DNA from 4 places in the Sphingomonas sp. LR59 genome. Region 4 is predicted to be linked to each of the others. Evidence: riboswitches for the same ligand, from Rfam matches in the RefSeq annotation. Region 4 holds a riboswitch; each other region holds the start of a gene.
The links. A riboswitch is a leader RNA that binds a small molecule or an ion and turns the genes downstream of it on or off. The one in region 4 is predicted to bind cobalamin.

Region 1 (4,950 bases), 430 kb from region 4:
ATTGCTATAGGCGGCCTGCCAGACCAACGACGGGGTGATCGTCAGGGTCGGCGTCGCATTCCAGCGAAGCGCGGCGCGAACCGTGCCGGTGCGCGTCCAGTTGACGTCCTTGCGGACCGCCGACGTTCCGGCGTTCTCGGTCAGGTCGCCGGTAGTCGGCCGCAGATCGTCGATCCAGCCGCCCTGCCGGACAAACCCGCCCGATATGCGCAGCGCCAGCGTATCGGCTGCGATCGGCAGATTGAGCATCGCCTTGGCGTCCCAGCTCGTGCCGCCATCGGTAACGGTCGCAACGCTCGCCTGACTCAGTGCGGCGATCTTGGTGGCATCCGGCTGGTTGGTCACGATGCGGACCAGGCCGCCCATCGACGACGACCCGAACAACACGCCTTGCGGTCCGCGCAGCACTTCGACCCGAGCGACGTCGAACAGCTGCGGGTCGGGCTGCGAAAAGCCGCGGAGTGCGCGGGTCTGAAGCGGGGTCTCGTCGAGGTAGACGCCCGTCGTCGGCGACTGGACGAACCCCACCCCGCCGATCCCGCGTATGATATATTGCGAGTTGCCGGGCCCGGTGGTCGCGAAGGCCAGGCCCGGCACGGAGTCCGCGACGCGGGAGAAGTCCTGCGCATTGAGGCGGCGCAGCAGGTCGGCAGGAAGGATGGTGACGCTTGCGGGCACGTCCTTGAGCGCTTGCGGGCGTTTCAGCGCGGTGACGATAATGTCGTTGGTTTCCGCTGGTCCATCGCTCAGCGTGTTGGTCGCCGTTGCGTCGGCCTTCGTGGGAGGGGCCACCAGATCCTGAGCAGATGCTGGTACGGCGAGCAGGAGGCAGGGCAGGCATGCCCCCGCCAACAAGTGGGATCGGATCATGAATAGGCCTTTGACCGGCCCCGCGAAAGCACGCGAGCCGTGGACGTGGTTGCTCCTGAAGGAGCACGCGATCAGGTGGTCAAAGGAGGGCCGGTGGACCTCGAAGCGGAGGCCGAAGATGGCTGCGGCGAATGATCGCCGGCAGCACGGCCGGTGACAGCCCGACCGCCATGACGAAAACGATTAAGGTGATGAGCTGAATAGGATCGATCGCACCGAGCGATGCTGCCGACAGGCCCGCAAAGGCGCAGGGCATGTCAGCCTTGCCATGATCCTTCGACTTGCCGTGATCGGGCATGTCGCCGTGCATCCCCGGCATTGCCATCGTTACGGCTCGAGGAGCCACGCCGGAACAGAGCTCGATCGTGATCCGGCCGTGCTCGCTGCCAATCATGTACCCGGCCGGTACCAGCAGCTTGAGCAACAGCGTTGCCGCGCATACGAGCACAGCGAAGTAGCGTTGCGCTAGGAGGCGACGAACGGCGAACACCGAATGCGGGTAGCGCAGGCAGGCAGTCCTGTCATTGCCGTGTCGATCTCCCCTGTAAACGGACGGGATCAGAGAAGGCCGAGGCTGTCTTGCCGATCGGAACCTTCCCCGGTACGCATTGTCCGTCAGGCCGGAGAGGTATCTCCGACCCGACAATGATCGCGCTGGTGTCCCGAGAGGGACTTAATAGGGAACACGGTGTGGGAGACGCTCTCCCGAAGCCGAGGCTGTCCCTGCAACTGTAAGCGGCGAGCGAGACGTACATCGCGTCCTCTTCTGGAGGGTGCAGCCACTGGACCAACGCCGTAACGGCCGAGATCCGGGAAGGCCGTATATCGAGCGACGACCCGTGAGCCAGGAGACCTGCCAGCGTCTGGTCGCTCTTGCTTTGGTCCAGGGGATGGTCGGGGCACGGTTCTTCCGTCTGAGCGACGAACGAGCGGCGGGGGTCGCATCGGTTCGTGTCGCGGGCGCTTGCGTCCGCCTGTCGACGCGTGCCGACCGTTCGCAGCGGACGCCCCCGTCCGAAGTCGCTTGGCGCACGGGGGACGGACATGAAGAATCTGAGATTACGAACAAAATGGCTCGAATGCGTGGCTATAGCTTCGGCATGTAGCACCACACCAGCATGGGCTCAGGGGCAAGACACCGAGGCTGTGCCGTCACAGGCACCAAACGACATTGTCGTGTTCGGCCGCGGCGAAGCGAAGATCGGTGTTGCGCATGCAGCAAGTGAGGGCACCGTCGCCGGTGCCGACCTTCTGGTTCGCCCGCTGCTGCGCGTTGCCGAACTGCTAGAGGCGATACCTGGCATGGTCGCTGCGCAGCATTCGGGAAGCGGCAAGGCCAACCAGTATTTCCTGCGTGGCTTCAATCTCGATCACGGTTCGGACTTCACAACTTATATCGACGGGGTGCAAATGAACCTGCGCACCCACGGTCATGGCCAAGGCTATCTCGATCTCAACGGACTGATCCCGGAGATCGTCGCGCGCGAGGATTTTCGCAAAGGGCCATACCGTGCCGATGGCGGCGACTTCGCGCTGGCGGGGGCTGCCTACATGACCACGATCGACAGCTTTGCCCGGCCGTGGCTTTCGGTCGAGGGCGGCTCTTATGGCTATGGTCGGATCGCCGCGGGCGGGACGATTGACGGGATTGGTCCGGGGAAACTGACGCTCGTCGCGCAAACCAAGGTCTACGACGGACCATGGGAGGAGCCTGAGCATCTGCGACACGCATCTGGCTTCGCGAAGTATACCGCTCCAGCTGGCGCAGGCCAGGTCGAAGCCTCGCTCAACGCCTACCGCGCGACCTGGCGTCCGACCGAACAGATTCCCGAGCGCATAATTGGTACCGCGCTCTGCAAGGACGTGTTCTGCTCACCCGATCCGACGGCACGCGGCGAAACGACACGGCTCGTCGGCAACGTCGCGGTCCGCCAGCCTGACTGGCACGCCAATGTCTATGGTCAGTTCTACGACTGGTCGATGTATTCGAACCCGACCTACACCGACCCGGACGGGACCAGCGCACAGATCCGCCAGTTCGACAAACGCTGGATCGTCGGCGCGAGGGGCGAAAAGCGTTGGACGCTCGCACCAGCTCTCGCCGTCTCGCTCGGTACCGAAGAGCGCTACGACCATATCGGCAGCGTCGGTGTCTATCGCACCAGCGCGCGATCGTTCCTGTCGTCGCTCGGTCGCTACCATGTCGAGGAAGCGTCGGCGGCATTGTATGGCGAAGCGACGTGGACGCCGGTTACGGGCCTCCGCCTGATCGGTGGGGTTCGTGGAGATTATTATCACTACGTCGTTCGCGCGCGGGATCAGGCGGCCGTGTTGGCCGGGGAAGGCAGTGGCGACGACACGACCCTGTCGCCCAAGGCATCGATCGCGTACTCGCCGACCGATCGGCTGGAGTTCTACGGCAACTGGGGACGTGGGTTCCACTCCAACGACGTCCGCGGCGCGGTAAACGTCGAAACGCCGGTGCCTGTGCTGGTCCGCGGCAACGGCCGTGAAGTCGGCGCCCGGTGGCAGTTACCCGGCATTACGCTGACCGCGACCTATTGGTGGCTCGACGTCGACAGCGAACTGCGCTTCGTTGGAGATTCCAACGCGGTTGAACCGACCGGTGCCAGCGAGCGTCGTGGCTATGAACTGGTGGCGTTCTGGCGGCCCAGGCCGTGGCTTGCGATCGACGGCAACTATACGGCAAGCCGATCGCGCAACGACAATGGCGATCGCATTCCCAACGCCTTCGAGAACGCCGCATCCGCCGGGATCGCGCTGGTGCTCAATCCTTGGGAGGCAAGCGCTCGCGTCCGCCACCTTGGGCCCTATCCTTTGATCGAAGACAACAGCGTCCGAGATACAGGAAGCACCGTCGTCAACGTCCGCGCGGCTCGCAAGATCGGGCGGTTCGACGTGTACGGTGAGGTGCTCAACATCCTCGACAGCCGCGACAAGGACATCGCCTATTTCTACGAGTCCTACATTCCCTCGTTCGACGCCTCAGGGCCGACGGATGGCCGGTTGAGCCGCGTAGTTGAGCCACGCACCTTGCGCCTGGGTGCCCGGGTGAATTTCTAGGCAGTGCCAGATGGTCGCCAGCTTCGGATGAAGCTGGCGACCATTGAATTTCGGTATGGATAAAACACTCCCGTTATCTCACGCGGCCGACACATCACCACGTTCGTTGTAAACACTCGAGCAAATGTCATAGCCCACTTTGAAGGAGCAATACGATGTCGGACCTCAGCCTACACGAACTGTCGAAAAAGATGGCAAAGTTGGACTTCACAATGATGGCCACTCGCTCATCCAACGGAACGATGACGGCCCGCCCGATGAGCAACAATGGCGATGTCGAATATCAAGGTGACAGCTACTTTTTTGCCTACGAAAAATCACGGAAGATTGCTGACCTGCGCGCCGATCCTCACGTCACGCTTAGCTATACCGGCGCCGTCGGTATGCTCGGTGGTCCCCCGCTGTTTGTAGCTGTCGAAGGAGCCGCTGCGCTAATCGAGGACAAAGTCGCGTTCGCCGATCACTGGACCAAGGATCTCGATCGGTATTTTCCTCAGGGCATCGACACACCCGGCGTTGTGATGATCCGTGTCGACGCAAAGGCAATTCGTTACTGGGACGGTAGTGACGAGGGCGAAATCGCTATCTGAGAAAGCCGCCAAAAGCTTGTCAAATACAGAACTTTCGCGCGGGTGCTTCGCGGGAGTTCTGTCTTTTGGGCGTATCAAATGCCTTTTTCTTTTAGACGTTATCGCTCGTACGTTACCATAACTGGGGCTGGCTCCCGATAAGAATGGGCAGGCGGCATCCCGGGCATCCTCAAGGCTCGTATCCGGTCGACAGGCGAAAATCCGGCAAAACCGGACCATCTTTGCCAGCCACATACGAGCACCGAGATCAACTAACCGAAAAATCGGTAATCCTTCCAGCCGCTTGCACTTAACCTGTGTCTGGAACCCCTTGGTCGTTTCGCAGTTGATATAAACCGGACAGTGAGCTCGGCGCGCCCGGGACACACCCTGGCGCTTTGTCAGGAGAGATGCCTTGAAATCAATG
Region 2 (4,950 bases), 1.5 Mb from region 4:
GGTCCACCGCAAGCATACCGACGACTGCCGCCACCCCGGCGAAGGCCGGGGCCCAATTGGGGGACGATCGTGACGGCGTGCAGCGCTCCATTATTTCCGCCATTCCAATTGGGCCTCCGCCGGGGTGGCTTTGGTATGGGTGTCGCATCACAGCCCGACCCTGATCGCGGCGAGGCGTTCTAGCGCGGGTGGAATGGTCGGGCCGCCGCAGTTGATCAGGACGCGCGGGAACACGGCTTGCGGGGTGGTCGGCAACAACCGGTGGCGCAGCGCGGTGCCGCGGCTGGCGCGTTCGGGGGCGATCACGATGGCCGGCGGCTGGGTCACGATCGTCTCCGCGGACAGCGTGCCGGTATGCGTCAGGCCGTAGCTGGCGGCGGCGTTGCGGAAGCCGACGCGGGTCATCATCTCGTTCAGCAACGTGCTCCCCCGGTTGCGAGATCGCCGCTGATATAGAGCAGAGCGCTGGGCGGCATGTCATCCTTGGGCCCATCCTTGCGACTCCAGCGCGCCACCGCGCGATCGATATCGGCATTGATCCGCGCGCCACCCGCGGGCGCACCGACCGCGTCGGCAATCTGCTTCACCTGTGCCTGGCTCTCCGCGATCGAGTCCGGGATGCCGAGCAGCAGGGTCTTCAGTCCCGCCCGCGCGTAGGCCGTCTGGGTCGCCGGCGGCGTATACGTGCTGGCGATGACGAGATCGGGGTGGAGCGCGATCACCTCCTCGGCGGTCCCGGCGATGCCGCGAAACCGGCGCGCTACGGTCAGCGGGATCGAGGTCGCCGCCGGGTCCTGCGAATAATGGCTGATCCCGGCGATCCGCGATGCGGGCAGGATCCGGACCAGCACCGAATCCACGCACGGATTGGTCGAGACGATCCCGCCGCCGCCGCCCGCGCCGGGGATTGCGCGCAGCCCCCGAGCAGGAGCGCGAGGAGGATCGCCCCGCGCCTCACTTCAGCCGCAACCGCACGCCGCCATACGCCGCGCGACCGTAATTGCCGTAGCCCGCGATCGTCTCGTACCGCGAGTCGGTGAGGTTATCGACGCGGCCGTACAGCGCGATCCGGTCGGTAATCGGCATTTCCGCGCGGACACCCGCCAGCGCATAGCCGTCGAGCCGCACGGTGTTGGCGGCGTCGTCGAAGCTGTCGCCGACCATCGTCACGGTGCCGCCGACCGACAGCCCGAACGCGAACCGGTAATCGGCGTCGACGCTCGCGGTCTGCTTGGGACGGCGCGCGAGATCGTTGCCGAAATCGCTGCCGATCGAGCGGTTCTCGGTGTCGATATAGCTGTAGTTCGCGGTCAGCGTCAGCGCGTCGACCGGGCGCAGCGCCAAGGTGAACTCGACGCCGTCCGCCTCGGCGCGGGCGATATTGTCGTAGACGCCGAACGGGCGGTCGATGCAGATTGAACCGGCGGTCGTCTGCTCCGCCGGGCTGCAATCGCGGAAGTCGATCTGGTTGCGCGTACGGCGGTTGAAATAGGTCACGCCTGCGCGGACCCGGTTGGCGAGGAACGCCTGCTCGACCCCGACGTCGAAGTTGCGCGCGGTCTCCGGATCGAGGCCGCGATTCCCGTAGTCGGAGAAGAGCTGGTACAGGGTCGGTGCCTTGAAGCCTTCGCCATAGCTTGCGCGGATCGTCGTGCCGGTGCGCAACGCCAGCGCCGCGTTCGCGCCGAATGTGGTGTGGCTGCCAAAATCGTCGTGATCGTCGTTGCGGACGCCGCCGGTGATGGTGAGGATATCGAGCGGCTTGACGATCAGCTGGCCGTAGACGCTGGTGATGCCGGTATCCGCGAAGGTGAAGCCGTCATTGAAGCGGCTGTTCTCGCGCTCGACTCCCGCGACCACGCGGACCTGGTCGAGCGGGCGGAAGTCGCCCTGGTATTCGTAGCGTTCGCTGCGGCCGCGACCGATGAAGGTCGGATCGCTGCCAAAGCTCGGGTCGTAATTGTCGCGGTTGATGTCGGCGATCGTGAACGCGACGCGGTTGTTGAACCGGCCGTCGGCGAAGTTCGCGTGCAGCCCTGCGTAACCGTAAGCCTCGCGCGTCTTCGAATATTCGGGCGTGTCGGCGAGCACGTAATCGGGGGCCGGGAAGCCGTCGATCTCGACGCGGCTGTCGGCGAAATAGCCGCGCAGGTCGAGGCCGATGCCCGGCGCGAACTCGACGCCCACGCGCCCGGTCGCGCCATATTGGCGATAGCCGTCGCGCTCGGTGCCGCTGGCGGCGGACGAGATGCCGTCGGTGCGCAGATAGCCGCCGGTCAGCGAGCCCGACACCGGCCCGGACTTGCCCGAGACGCCCGCGCTCGCGAACACGCTGTCGGCGTAGCCATATTCGGCGTTGGCGCGTGCTTGAATGCCTTCGGTCGGTGCGGCGGTGATGATGTTGACGACGCCACCGATCGCCTGGCTGCCCCATGGCACCGAGTTCGGGCCGCGCAGCACCTCGATCCGCTCGACCGAGCTCGAGAGGAGATTGCCGAAGTTGAAGCCGCCGCCGGTCGACGACGGATCGTTGACGCGGACGCCGTCGATCACGACGAGCGTCTGGTCCGCCTCGGCACCGCGAATACGGACGCTGGTCAGCGCGCCGATGGTGCCATTGCGCGTTACCGTCACGCCCGGCGTGGTCGCGAGCAGGTCGGAGACGACAACGGTCTGGCGGCGCTCGATCTCTGCGCGGTCGATGACGGTGACGGCCTGGCCGATCTCACTCAGCGGTTGCGCGGCGCGGGTCGCGGTGACGACGACTTCGGAAGCGTCGGGATCGGGGATGGTCTGGGCAAAAGCGGGCGCTGCGATCGCCGCGGCGCCGAGCAGAAGGAAGAATTTCGTCATGGGTACGTCCTAAGCAGAACCGCCTGCGACCATTCGCGGGGCGGCCAGACGTCTCTCGCTCGAGGAAACCCGGCTGGACCGGAGCACTCGTCCGCGCCGGACACCCGCCCGCGCAGTGGATCGACCGTGAGAGGCAGGTCTCCTGGCTTCCGGGTCATCGCGCCCACCCCGCCTTCCCAGGTCGAAACCCAGTGGCATATTCGGGGTGGCCGCTATCCGGTCACAGTTGCGGGTACAGCGCCGGTCTTGCGGATTCCCGCGCACCGACTTCCCTTTTGATCCCGTCGCCGGGAACCCTTCACGGGAGTGGCATTAGTCGCACGCCAGACACGGGTCAACGCGGGGGATAATGAGCATCGACCCGCGATAGCACGCGCTGGCGGTAAAGCTGGCTCACCGTCTATCGCACCACCCCGGCGGAGGCCGGGGCCCAGTTGGGGAACGTCGCTGACGGAGCGCGGTCCTTCGTTACCGCGACCTTGCCAACTGGGCCCGGCCTCCGCCGGGGTGGTGGCGTGTTGGTCAGGACGTCGCTTTCCCTTGTTCTCCTGCGAAGGCGGGAGCCCAGACTGGGTCCCCGCCTTCGCGGGGAAACATGCTGTCTTCGTTTCTCTTGGCAAGCGACGGATCGAATATCAGCGCCCCCCGTAGCGCAGCCCCACCCAGATCGTCCGCGGCGTTGCGCGTTCGACGATGTTCGCGCCGCTAATCCCTGCCTCGACGCGCTCGTTGAATAGATTTTCCCCGCTTAGTTCGGCGACAAGCGAGCGCAGGATCGGCAGCGCAGCATAGGCATCCAGCGTCGTCGCGGCCCCAAGCACCCGCGTGTTCTGGTCGTCGTCGAACTGCCGGCCGACATGACGCACGGTCAGCGACAGCGCCGCCGCATCGTGCCGCCAGTCGACCGTCCCCGACACCTGGTCGCGCGGGGTCTGCGCTGGCTGCAAGCCGTCCAGCGCGGCGGTGATCCCCGAACCCTCGACCTTCGAGTTCGTGTGCGACCACGATGCCTGCACGCCCAGCGGACCCGGTCGATACGCAGCATCCAGTTCGAAGCCATGCGCGCGGATCGCATCGAGGTTCTGGCGGACGCGGTAGGTGGCGACCCCCGGCAGCACCTGCGGCGGGTTGGTCGTCGTGACGTTGGCGATCGCATCCTTCAGCCGGTTGTAGAAATAGGTCGCGGCGATGCTGACCCCCGGCGTTGGCGTCAGCGTGACGCCACCCTCGACCCCGGTCAGCCGCTCTGGCGACAGCAAGGCGTTCGCCGCGGTCGCGTCGTTGCCGACCCGGAACGGCCGGTACAGTTCGTTGGGCGTCGGCAATCGCCAGCCACGATAGCCGGCGACACGCAGCGTGATCGCCTCGACTGGCTGGTATGCCACGCCTGCCCGCCCGGTCGTCTCGCTGCCGTCGCGTTCCGCGTAGCGCAGGTTGGTCAGCGCAGCCCCGGTCGCCAGCGGCCGTTCCGTCAGATAGCCGCCATCGATCGACCACCAGTCGACCCGCCCGCCAAGGCTGAACGTGAGGTCGCCCGCGACCAGGCTTCCATCGGCGAACACGCCGGTCGTCGTCGTGCTCCCGCCAGCCTCGCGCCGTCGCGTCGGCGCCGCGTTGACGAACGTATAGAGCTCCTGCGTCTTGCCGCTCACGTCGCGGATATCCGCGCCCAGCCTGAGCGTAATGGTCTCGCCCAGCGGCGGCGCAATCTCGATCCGACCGCCAAGCCCGGTGGCAGGCGTATTATACTGGTTCAGCGACTGGATCGCGGTCGTCCGCGCGGCATTGATGCTGTTGAAGCTGCTCGCGAACGCGCGCGTCTGCAGATACGCCAGCGCCGAATAGCCCCACGCGCCCCGCCCGATCAGCCGGATGCTCGCATCGGCCCCCTCGCTTTTATTCGCGGTGAAGTCGCTCCCCCGATCGCGCCGATCGGTGAACGCGCTCGCATTCATCTGCAATTCGGTCTTCGCGCCGATCCCGACGACGGTCCGCAACGCGCCCGACGCCTGCTCGTATGGCGCGGCCCGATCGACGATCCCGCGGCTCTCCGCGACGGTCGGCGTAAAGCCGTCACCGCGCGCGTACGCGCCCGAC
Region 3 (4,950 bases), 210 kb from region 4:
ACCCATCCGCGAGGTCGGCGAGCCCGTCGAGATGCAGCGCCCCCGTCACTGCGATCCAAGCCAGCAACGCAGCGCAGGCCCCCGTCCAAGGATCCACCAGCGTGCCCAGCCAGCCGGCCGCCGCGACGATCAGGCCGATCGCGAGACCGACGACAGGGTAGCACCGGATTGCTGCCGCGAAATCCTCTGCCTCGACGTCGACGCGCGGCATCGGCAGCCGGGTCAGGAAGCCGAACGCGACGATCAGCCGTTTCATGTCGCCAGCCCGACGATCTGCACGGTCCGCGTCGGGCCCGGCCAGATGCGCAGCGAGACCAGCGCGGCATAGGGCAAGTCGAACGCCCAGATCTGCCGTCGATCGAACCCGCACAAGTCCGCGAGCGCCGCCCGGATCGCACCGCCATGCGTCACCACGAGTGTCGAGACCTGGGGCATCTCGGCCAACGCCTGCGCTACCCGGTCCTGCAGCGCGGACCAGCGCTCTCCATCAGGCGGGGGAGACGCATCGGGATCGTCGTAGAATGCGGCGAGCTCGACACGATCGATTGCCGTCGAGGCCAGCCCGTCCCATGCCCCGAAATCGAGTTCGCGCCAGCGTGGGTCGACCTCGACCGCAACGCCTCGCGGTTCACCGATCGCCGCCGCACAGGCGCGTGCGCGGATCAGATCGGAGGCCTCGATCCGTTCGATCGCAAGACTCTCGGCGCGTGCCATACAGGCGGCAATCCCTCCCTTGGTTACCGGGTCGTCGGTCCGCCCGAGCATTCGCCCCGCCACGTCGGGCGCACCATGCCGCATCAGGTGCAGCATGTACGCGCTCACGCCGCCGAAACGCCCGCCTCGGCGAACGTCGCCATCTCGGCATGCACGGCCAGCGCGGCTCGAATCAGCAATGTTGCGGTCGCAGCGCCGCTGCCCTCGCCCAGCCGCATCCCGAGCGAGAGCAACGGGTCGAGGCCCATTCGCTCAAGCAGAAGACGGTGCCCCGGCTCGGCCGAGACATGTCCGGCAAGGCAGTGCGCCAGAATGTCCGGACACGCCGCCGCCAATGTCGCGACCGCCGCACAGCAGATGAACCCATCGAGCATCACCGGCACGCCCGCCTGCCGTGCCGCGACCACCGCCCCCGCGATCGCCGCTAACTCGCGTCCGCCGAGCCGCCGCAAAATCTCGAACGGCGTGCTCAGCGCGTCCCGGTGCAGCGTGACCCCAGCCTCGACGACCGCGATCTTCCGCGCGATGCCGTCATCGTCGACCCCGGTTCCCGGCCCCACCCAGTCGCTCGCCGACCCGCCGAAGCTCGCCAGGCACAGCGCCGCGGCGGTCGTCGAATTGCCGATCCCCATCTCGCCGAGCACCACCAAGTCCGGCGCGTCCGAGACGGCAGCCGCGCCCGCGTTCAACGCGGCAAGGCACTCGTCCTCCGACATCGCAGGCGCTTGCGTGAAATCCGCCGTCGGCCGGTCGAGCTCGAGCGACACGATCTTCAGATCGAGGCCAGCCGCACGTGACAGCGCGTTGATCGCCGCGCCACCATGCTCGAAATTGGCCACCATCTGCGCGGTGACGGAAGCCGGAAACGCGCTGACGCCGCGCGCGACGATGCCGTGATTGCCCGCGAACACCACCGCGCTGCCACGATCGAGCCGAGGCAGCGGGTTGCCCTGCCAGCCGGCCATGAACACCGCGATATCCTCCAGCAGCCCTAGCGACCCAGGGGCTTGGTCAGTTCGCCTTGCCGGGCGATCGCCGCGGATCGCGCCGCCGCGTCCGCCTGCGGCAAGCCGCGCAAGGCCGCCAGAAACCCGGCGGGCGTCGCGAACGCGGTCATTCGACGACGAAGCCTTCGGGCGGCGTGCGGGTGATGAAATGTCCCTTCACGCCCTGCGGCCATTGCTTGAACGGCACCTGCCCGAACGCGCTCTCGCCGTAGAGCCTCGCGTAATCGAGGATCGCGCGCGCGGCGTCTTCGGTCGGTTCGAACCGGCCGAGCACATAGCCGACCTTGGCGGGTGCGCGCAGGTGGATCGTGCAGAAATCCTGGCATGCGAATAGGCAGGGCATCTCCTGCACCGCGACGTCGGCATAGGCCGGGTCGCTCTGCTGCACCGTCTTCAGCGCCTGCACGAGCCGCGCGCCGCCGCGCTGGCCCTGCTCGTCGTCGCGCGCATCGGCCGAATGGCGGCACGTGTTGCACGCGACCACCGCGACGCCGTCCTCGGCGGGCTTCAGCATGTCCGTTCCCGAACGGTCGCAGCATTATGTAGATTTGGCATAGGAACCCCTTCGGACAGTCGATCCCGCACTGCACGAAGGGCGAGAGGCGCACGCCTCCAGCCTCCGCGCGACGCGAAGCGATGTCGTCGCTCGGGGTGTTACCCGTCCGTTCGGCGCACCCTGGCCGGACGAAAGACGACCGCGACGGGCAGGTCTCCTGGCTCGCGGGTCAACGCCGTCCGCGCCGCCTTCTCGGGAGTATCCCAATGGCATGAGGCACGATGGCTCGCCGCGTACAGTTGCAGGGGCAGCCGGGTGTTTCCCGTTCCCATTTTCATTTCCCTACGCGTGAGCGTCGGGGGAACCTGTCGCGGGGGGATCGATAGGCGGGAGGAAGACACGGCGCAAGACACGGCTACGTCGGTTAGAAGTCCGCCAGCCATCCCCACGCGCTCCCGTCATCCTGACGAAAGTCAGGATCCAGGGTAACGGGCGGTGGCCTTCGTGGCTCTGGATCCTGACTTTCGTCAGGATGACGGACGGTGGCTGTTTTGGGCCGCAGAGTACGGAGCCGCCTAGAACTCCACGCCCGCCTGCGCCTTAACGCCCGACCGGAACGGGTGCTTCACCTGCGTCATCTCGGTTACCAGGTCCGCCGCCTCGATCAGCGCGTCGGGCGCGTTCCGCCCGGTCACCACGACATGCGTCATCTCAGGCTTCGCCGCCAACACCGCCAGCACCTCGTCGACCGGCAGATACTCATACCGCAGCACGATGTTCAGTTCGTCAGCCACCACCATCGCATAGGACGGATCCGCGATCATCCGCTTGACCTCGTCCCACGCCTCGCGCGCCACTGCGATATCGCGCGCACGATCCTGCGTATCCCAGGTGAACCCCTCCCCCATCGGCTTGAACTCGCACAGGTCCGGGAACGCATCGAAGATTGCCTTCTCGCCGGTTGCCATCGCGCCCTTGACGAACTGTACCACGCCGACCTTGCGCCCATGGCCGATCATCCGCACCGCCATGCCGAACGCGGCGGTCGACTTGCCCTTGCCCTTGCCGGTGTGGACGATGATCAGCCCCTTCTCGATCGTCTTGCTCGCGACGATCTTATCATGGACCTCTTTCCGCTTGGCGCTCCTGGCATTCTGCTCGTCGTCGGTCCGCATGATCATGTCCTCTCGCGCTCGCGCTCTGTACTGCCGATGGCGGATCACGCCGCGCGGCGCTAGAGGACCGAGCATGCTCCGCATCACCGACCTCAAGCTGCCGCTCAACCATGCCGACGAAGCGCTCCCCGCCGCGATCCGCGATCGCCTGCGCGTAACCCCGCGCGACCTGATCCGCTACACGATCGCGAGGCGCGCGCACGATGCGCGCGACAAGATGGACATCCAGCTCGTCTATTCGGTCGACGTCACGCTGAAGAACGAGGACACCGTCCTCACGCGCTTCCGCAAGGATCGCCACGTCCAGCGCACCCCCGACACGGGGTATCGCTTCGTCACCAAGGGCGGCCCGAGCTACACCGGCCCCCGCCCGGTGGTCGTCGGCGCGGGGCCCTGCGGCCTATTCGCGGGCCTGATCCTCGCGCAGATGGGGTTCCGCCCAATCATCCTCGACCGCGGCAAGGTCGTCCGCGAGCGCACCAAGGACACCTGGGGCCTCTGGCGCAAGAGCGTCCTCAATCCCGAATCCAACGTCCAGTTCGGCGAAGGCGGCGCCGGCACCTTCTCCGACGGCAAGCTCTGGAGCCAGATCAAGGACCCGCGCCATCTCGGCCGGAAAGTCCTGACCGAATTCGTGAAGGCCGGCGCGCCGCCCGAGATCCTCACCGAAGCGCACCCGCACATCGGCACCTTCCGCCTCGTCACGATGGTCGAGAGCATGCGCGAGACGATCGAGGCGCTCGGCGGCGAATACCGCTTCTCGACGCGCGTCGACGGTCTCGACATCGTCGAGGACGCCGGCACGCGCCAGCTCCGCGGGCTCCACCTGAGCACCGGCGACTATCTCGAAGCCAACCACGTCGTCTTCGCGGTCGGGCACAGCGCGCGGGACACATTCGAGATGCTGCATGCCAAGGGTGTCCACGTCGAGGCGAAGCCGTTCTCGATCGGTGTCCGCATCGAGCATCCGCAGTCGTGGATCGACGAAGCCCGGTTCGGGCCGTGCGCGGGCCATCCGGATCTCGGGGCGGCGGCGTACAGCCTGTCGCACCACTGCAAGAACGGTCGGACCGTCTATAGCTTCTGCATGTGCCCGGGCGGCACCGTCGTCGCAGCGACTTCGGAGGAGGGCCGCGTCGCCACCAATGGCATGAGCCAATATTCGCGCAACGAACGCAACGCGAACTCGGGGATCGTCATCGGCATCGACCCCGAGCGCGATTATCCCGGCCACCCGCTGGCGGGGATCGAACTGCAACGCCACTGGGAATCGCGCGCCTATGTCGCCGGCGGCTCGAACTACAAGGCGCCTGCGCAACGCATTGGCGACCTGCTCGCAGGGCGTGCGTCGACCGCGCTGGGCTCGGTGATCCCGTCGTACAAACCGGGCGTGCATATGACGGATTTGTCGGAATGCCTGCCGGAGTTCGCGATCACTGCGTTGCGCGAGGCATTGCCGGCGTTCGGCCGCGAGATTCCTGGCTATGATCATCCCGATGCGGTGTTGACGGGGGTGGAGACGCGGACCTCGTCGCCGGTTCGGATTACGCGCGGTGAT
Region 4 (4,950 bases):
GCCGGTATCGTGGCAAGCGGTCGTCGACACGCTCCACCGTGAGCATCCGGGTCGCACCGGCGCGTGGCGGATCGAAGTCACGACGGATGGCGGCGCGATCCCGGTCCGCTATTATAAGCCCAAGGAAACCACCGGTCGCGACTTCGCGCCCCTGCTTGCCTGGATCGACCCGGTGCGGCTGACGACGATCCGCACCGGCTTCTGGGGCGATACCATCGTCACCTGGATCTACGACCTCCATTACCGGCTGCTACTTGAGAAACCCGGTGGCATCGTCATGGGGATCGCAGGAATCGTTATGCTGCTGATGATCGCCAGCGGGATCTGGGCGTGGTGGCCGCGCCCCGGCGGCTGGTGGCGCGCGCTCCGCTTCAAGCGCGACGCCGCCCCGATCCGGCGGCTGTACGACTGGCACAAGCTGATCGGCGTGGCCGGCGCGATCCTGCTGCTCGTCGTCACCGCGACCGGGGTGATGCTCGACCTCCCCGACCAGACGCGCTCCGTAATCGGACGCGCCTCACCGCTATACCACATGCCGTCGCTTAAGGTTGTCGCGCCGGGCGAGCCCTTATCGGTCGACCGACTGGTCACGGTCGCCGAGCGCCGCTTTCCCGGTGCCGCGCTCGCCTGGATCGAAACCCCCGCCTCGCCGACCGGCACCATGCGGATTAACCTCGCGCAGGACGGCGAGCCAAGCCGCCGCTTTCCGCGCACTAACGTCTGGCTCGATCCCTATACCGGCGCCATCCTCGCGACCCGCAACGGCCTCGCCGAGACACGCGGCGACACCGTGATGAACTGGCTCCACCCGCTGCACGGCGGCGAGGCGTTCGGACTGCCAGGACGCGTTCTCGCCTTCGCCGCCGGGATCGTCCCGATCGCGCTGTTCGTAACCGGCGTGCTGCGCTGGCAACGACGGCGGCACCCGCAAAGGACGATTGGCACCCGGCACGAACCCGGCTAGCACGACGCCCGAGCGGCCGGTTCGACCGGTGGCTTGCTAGATCGCGTCGGTGCCCGGAAGGGCTTGATTGGGAATGCGGTGCGGACGGTTCGCCGTCTTATGCCGCGGCTGTCCCTGCAACTGTAAGCGGCGAGCGAAGCGCACGAGCCCTCTGCGCGAAGGCAGCCACTGGGCCGCAAGGCCTGGGAAGGCGGTGCGCCGAGCCTTGACCCGCGAGCCAGGAGACCTGCCGGCGTCTGGTCGCTCTTGTCCCGGTCCAGGGGGTGGCCGAGGCACGGTGAACGCCGCCTGCGTGACACTGGCTGAGCGACGACCATGTGGCGGGGGCCGCATCGGCGTCGTGCGTCGGCCGCTCATGGCGTCCGGTCGTCGTATGGCCCGGCCGTTCGCGGCAGGCCCCCGTCCTCGTCGGACGCTGCGGGGCTATTGCATGACGACTTTAACGATTGAGCGACCGATGCGAGTTTCGACACGCAAGCGCATCGGCTGGATGTTCATTGGGCTAATCGTGGCCAACATCGCCGCCTGGTGCTGGGCATTCTCGCTGTTCCATGCGCAACCGCTGATGCTAGGCACGGCGTTATTGGCCTGGGGTCTCGGCCTGCGCCACGCGGTCGATGCGGACCACATCGCCGCGATCGACAACGTGACGCGGAAGCTCATGCAGGACGGCCAGCGGCCGATCGCGGTCGGCTTCTGGTTCGCGATCGGCCATTCGGGGATCGTGCTGATCGCTGCCGTCGCGATCGCGCTCACCGCCAGTGCGCTGTCGCAGTTCGAGGCATTCAAGCAGGTCGGCGGCGTGGTCGCGACGACGATCTCCGCGCTGTTCCTGTTCACGATCGCAGCGATGAACCTGATCATACTCCGCTCGGTCTGGCGCACCTTCGGTCATGTCCGCAGCGGCGGGACGTATGTCGAGGAGGATCTCGACCTGCTGCTCGGCAACCGCGGGCTGCTCGCACGGCTGTTCCGGCCGATGTTCCGGCTGGTCACGCGCAGCTGGCATATGGCACCGCTCGGCTTCTTATTCGGGCTAGGCTTCGACACCGCCACGGAGGTTGCGATCCTGGGCCTTTCCGCCAGTCAGGCCGCCGACGGTCTCTCGATCGGCATCGTCCTCGTGCTCCCGGTGCTGTTCGCGACCGGCATGGCGCTGGTCGACACCGCGGACGGCGTCGTCATGCTCGGCGCGTACGAATGGGCGTTCGTGAAGCCGATCCGCAAACTTTATTACAACATCACCATTACGCTGATCTCCGCGATCGTCGCGATAGCGATCGGCGGGATCGAGACGCTCGCGCTGCTTGGCGCAAAGCTCGGCCTGACCGGCGGCATCTGGGATCTGGCAGCCGCACTCGGCGAGAACTTCAACGGCCTGGGCTTCGCGATCATCGGCCTGTTCGTGCTGTGCTGGGTCCTGAGCTTCGCCATCTACCGCTGGAAACGCTTCGATGAGATCGAGGTCGTGCACGGATAGCTGGCGGCGTGGCGGAAAGTCCTCTAACCCACCCCCGAGGCTCGGTTTCACCGAACCTCACAGATCGCGCCGGTGCCCGGAAGGGCTTGAATGGGAATGCGGTGCGGGAGGAGTCCTCCCAATGCCGCGGCTGTCCCTGCAACTGTAAGCGGTGAGCGAGACGCACACGTCCTTCGTTTCGGAGGGCAGCCACTGGGGAAACCTGGGAAGGCGTACGTCGAGCCTCGACCCGCGAGCCAGGAGACCTGCCAGCGTTATGGTCGCTCTTGCTACGATCCAGGGGATGGTCGCGGCACGGTACTCCGTCTGAGCGACGAACGCGTGCGACCGAAAGGTCGTGCGTGCGTGTGCTTTAGACGTCGAGGAAATAATCATGTCCGATCTTTCAAAGGTCCCCGTTACCATCGTCACCGGCTTCCTGGGCGCCGGCAAGACTACGCTCATCAGCCACCTGATCCGTCATGCGAACGGCCGCCGGCTCGCCGTCGTCGTCAACGAGTTCGGCACTCTGGGGATCGACGGCGACATCCTCAAGGGCTGCGCGATTCCGGATTGCCCGGCCGAGAACGTCGTCGAGCTGGCGAACGGCTGCATCTGCTGCACCGTGGCAGACGACTTCATCCCGACCGTCGAGACGCTGCTCGCGCTCGACCCGCGCCCCGACCACATCCTGATCGAGACGTCCGGCCTCGCGCTGCCCAAGCCGCTGCTCAAGGCATTCGACTGGCCCGCGATCCGCTCACGCATCACCGTCGACGGCGTCATCGCACTCGCCGATGCCGAAGCGGTCGCCGCCGGTCGCTTCGCACCCGACGTCGCCGCGCTCGATGCACAACGCGCTGCCGACCCGAGCGTCGATCACGAGACGCCTTTGTCGGAAGTGTTCGAGGACCAGCTCGCCTGCGCCGATCTGGTGCTGTTGACGAAGGTCGATCTCGCCGGACCCGAAGGCGTCGCCAAGGCGCGCGCGGTGATCGCTGCCGGGTCCGCACGACCGCTGCCGGTCATCGACCTCACCGACGGCATCATCGATCCGCGCGTGATCCTGGGCCTCAACGCCGCTGCCGAGGACGACATCGCCAGCCGCCCCTCGCATCACGACGGCGAAGACGATCACGAGCATGACGATTTCGACAGCGTCGTCGTCGAGCTGGGCGAGATCGCCGACCCCGCCGACCTGACCGCGAAGATCGAGGCGCTCGCCCGCAGCGCGGACATCCTCCGCGTGAAGGGCTATGCAGCCGTCACCGGCAAGCCGATGCGCCTGCTCGTCCAGGCGGTCGGCGCGCGCGTCCGCACGCAGTACGACCGCCCATGGCGCGCCGGCGAACAGCGCCGCACGCAACTGGTGGTCATCGCCGAGCACGACCGCATCGACGAGGCCCGCATCAAGGCCGCGCTGGACGCCTGAGGCCGACGATGCACGTCGTCTTCCGCGAGACCCACGGGCTGGAGGAAAGCGCGGTCCCGCAGGACCTCGCCCAATCCCCTGCGGACCTCGTCGTCCTTTCCTTCTCAGACGGTGACCTCGGCGCATTCGCTGCGGGCTGGAGACGTGCGGACGCTGCCGGAAGCCGATTGCCGTCGCTACGCCTGGCGAACCTGACCGCGCTCCAGCATCCACTCTCGGTCGACACCTATGTCGAGCAGACGCTGGCGGGCGCGAAGGGCATCCTGATCCGGCTGATCGGCGGGCGCTCCTACTGGAGTTACGGCCTGCAACAGGTCGAAAACCTTGCGCGGGAGAAGGGCATCGCGCTGGTCGTCCTCGCCGCAGACGGCCGCATCGACACGCGCCTCGACGCCGCCTCGACGATCCCGCTGTCGACGCTGCGCCGTTTGGCGCATCTCTGCGACACCGGCGGCGCGGTCGCGGCGCAGGCGGCGCTGGCCCAGTTCGCGCTGGCTGCGGGGTGCTACGCCGGCCCCGTCACCGGCGTCCGCGCGATTGCCGATGTCGGCGGCTGGCAGCCACATGACGGCGTGACATGCCCGGCCGCGTTCGCCCTGAACGCGACACGCCCCCGCGTACTGACCGTGTTCTACCGCTCGTATCTGACCGCCGCGGACCTCGACCCGATCGAAGCGCTCCACGTCGAACTTTCCGCGAGAGGGTTCGACGTCATCGGCCTCTTCGCGCCTTCGCTCAAGGCACCGGATGCAGCCGGCTGGATGAGCCGCTGGGTCACAGCCCTGAAGCCCGCTGCGATCGTCAACGCCACCGCCTTCTCCGCCCGCAGCGCGGCCGATACCACGCCGCTCGACGACGCGAACGTCCCCGTCTTCCAGATCTCGCTCGCCACCTCCGACCGCGCAGCCTGGGCCGGCGCCACCCGCGGCCTGTCGCCCGCCGACCTCGCCATGCACGTCGTCCTCCCCGAAGTGGATGGCCGCCTCTTCGCAGGCGTCGCCAGCTTCAAGGAAGCCGCGACCAGAGACGGCGACCTAGAATACACCCGCCGCGAACACCGCGCTGACCCGGCACGCATCAACGCCATCGCCGCGC

Region 1: it holds a riboswitch for cobalamin, as region 4 does, so the genes downstream of both, QP164_RS07090 (TonB-dependent receptor) here and QP164_RS05215 (HoxN/HupN/NixA family nickel/cobalt transporter) in region 4, are expected to answer to the same signal.
Region 2: it holds a riboswitch for cobalamin, as region 4 does, so the genes downstream of both, QP164_RS12275 (TonB-dependent receptor plug domain-containing protein) here and QP164_RS05215 (HoxN/HupN/NixA family nickel/cobalt transporter) in region 4, are expected to answer to the same signal.
Region 3: it holds a riboswitch for cobalamin, as region 4 does, so the genes downstream of both, QP164_RS06120 (DUF1636 domain-containing protein) here and QP164_RS05215 (HoxN/HupN/NixA family nickel/cobalt transporter) in region 4, are expected to answer to the same signal.

Annotation. Positions count from the first base shown of each region.
Region 1 is NZ_JASPFL010000001.1:1,565,262-1,570,211, reverse strand. It holds gene QP164_RS07100 (TonB-dependent receptor) at 1-870, opposite strand, end outside; gene QP164_RS07095 (DUF2946 family protein) at 950-1,318, opposite strand; cobalamin riboswitch at 1,509-1,745, shown strand; gene QP164_RS07090 (TonB-dependent receptor) at 1,915-3,954, shown strand; gene QP164_RS07085 (pyridoxamine 5'-phosphate oxidase family protein) at 4,110-4,544, shown strand; gene QP164_RS07080 (hypothetical protein) at 4,948-4,950, shown strand, end outside.
Region 2 is NZ_JASPFL010000001.1:2,638,295-2,643,244, forward strand. It holds gene QP164_RS12265 (hypothetical protein) at 148-420, opposite strand; gene QP164_RS12270 (ABC transporter substrate-binding protein) at 414-851, opposite strand; gene QP164_RS12275 (TonB-dependent receptor plug domain-containing protein) at 955-2,853, opposite strand; cobalamin riboswitch at 2,969-3,167, opposite strand; gene QP164_RS12280 (TonB-dependent receptor) at 3,489-4,950, opposite strand, start outside.
Region 3 is NZ_JASPFL010000001.1:1,349,867-1,354,816, forward strand. It holds gene cobS (adenosylcobinamide-GDP ribazoletransferase) at 1-256, opposite strand, end outside; gene QP164_RS06110 (histidine phosphatase family protein) at 253-810, opposite strand; partial or broken gene cobT (nicotinate-nucleotide--dimethylbenzimidazole phosphoribosyltransferase) at 819-1,831, opposite strand; gene QP164_RS06120 (DUF1636 domain-containing protein) at 1,828-2,235, opposite strand; cobalamin riboswitch at 2,408-2,601, opposite strand; gene cobO (cob(I)yrinic acid a,c-diamide adenosyltransferase) at 2,793-3,398, opposite strand; gene QP164_RS06130 (NAD(P)/FAD-dependent oxidoreductase) at 3,466-4,950, shown strand, end outside.
Region 4 is NZ_JASPFL010000001.1:1,136,585-1,141,534, reverse strand. It holds gene QP164_RS05220 (PepSY-associated TM helix domain-containing protein) at 1-964, shown strand, start outside; cobalamin riboswitch at 995-1,212, shown strand; gene QP164_RS05215 (HoxN/HupN/NixA family nickel/cobalt transporter) at 1,422-2,444, shown strand; cobalamin riboswitch at 2,498-2,711, shown strand; gene cobW (cobalamin biosynthesis protein CobW) at 2,818-3,855, shown strand; partial or broken gene cobN (cobaltochelatase subunit CobN) at 3,864-4,950, shown strand, end outside.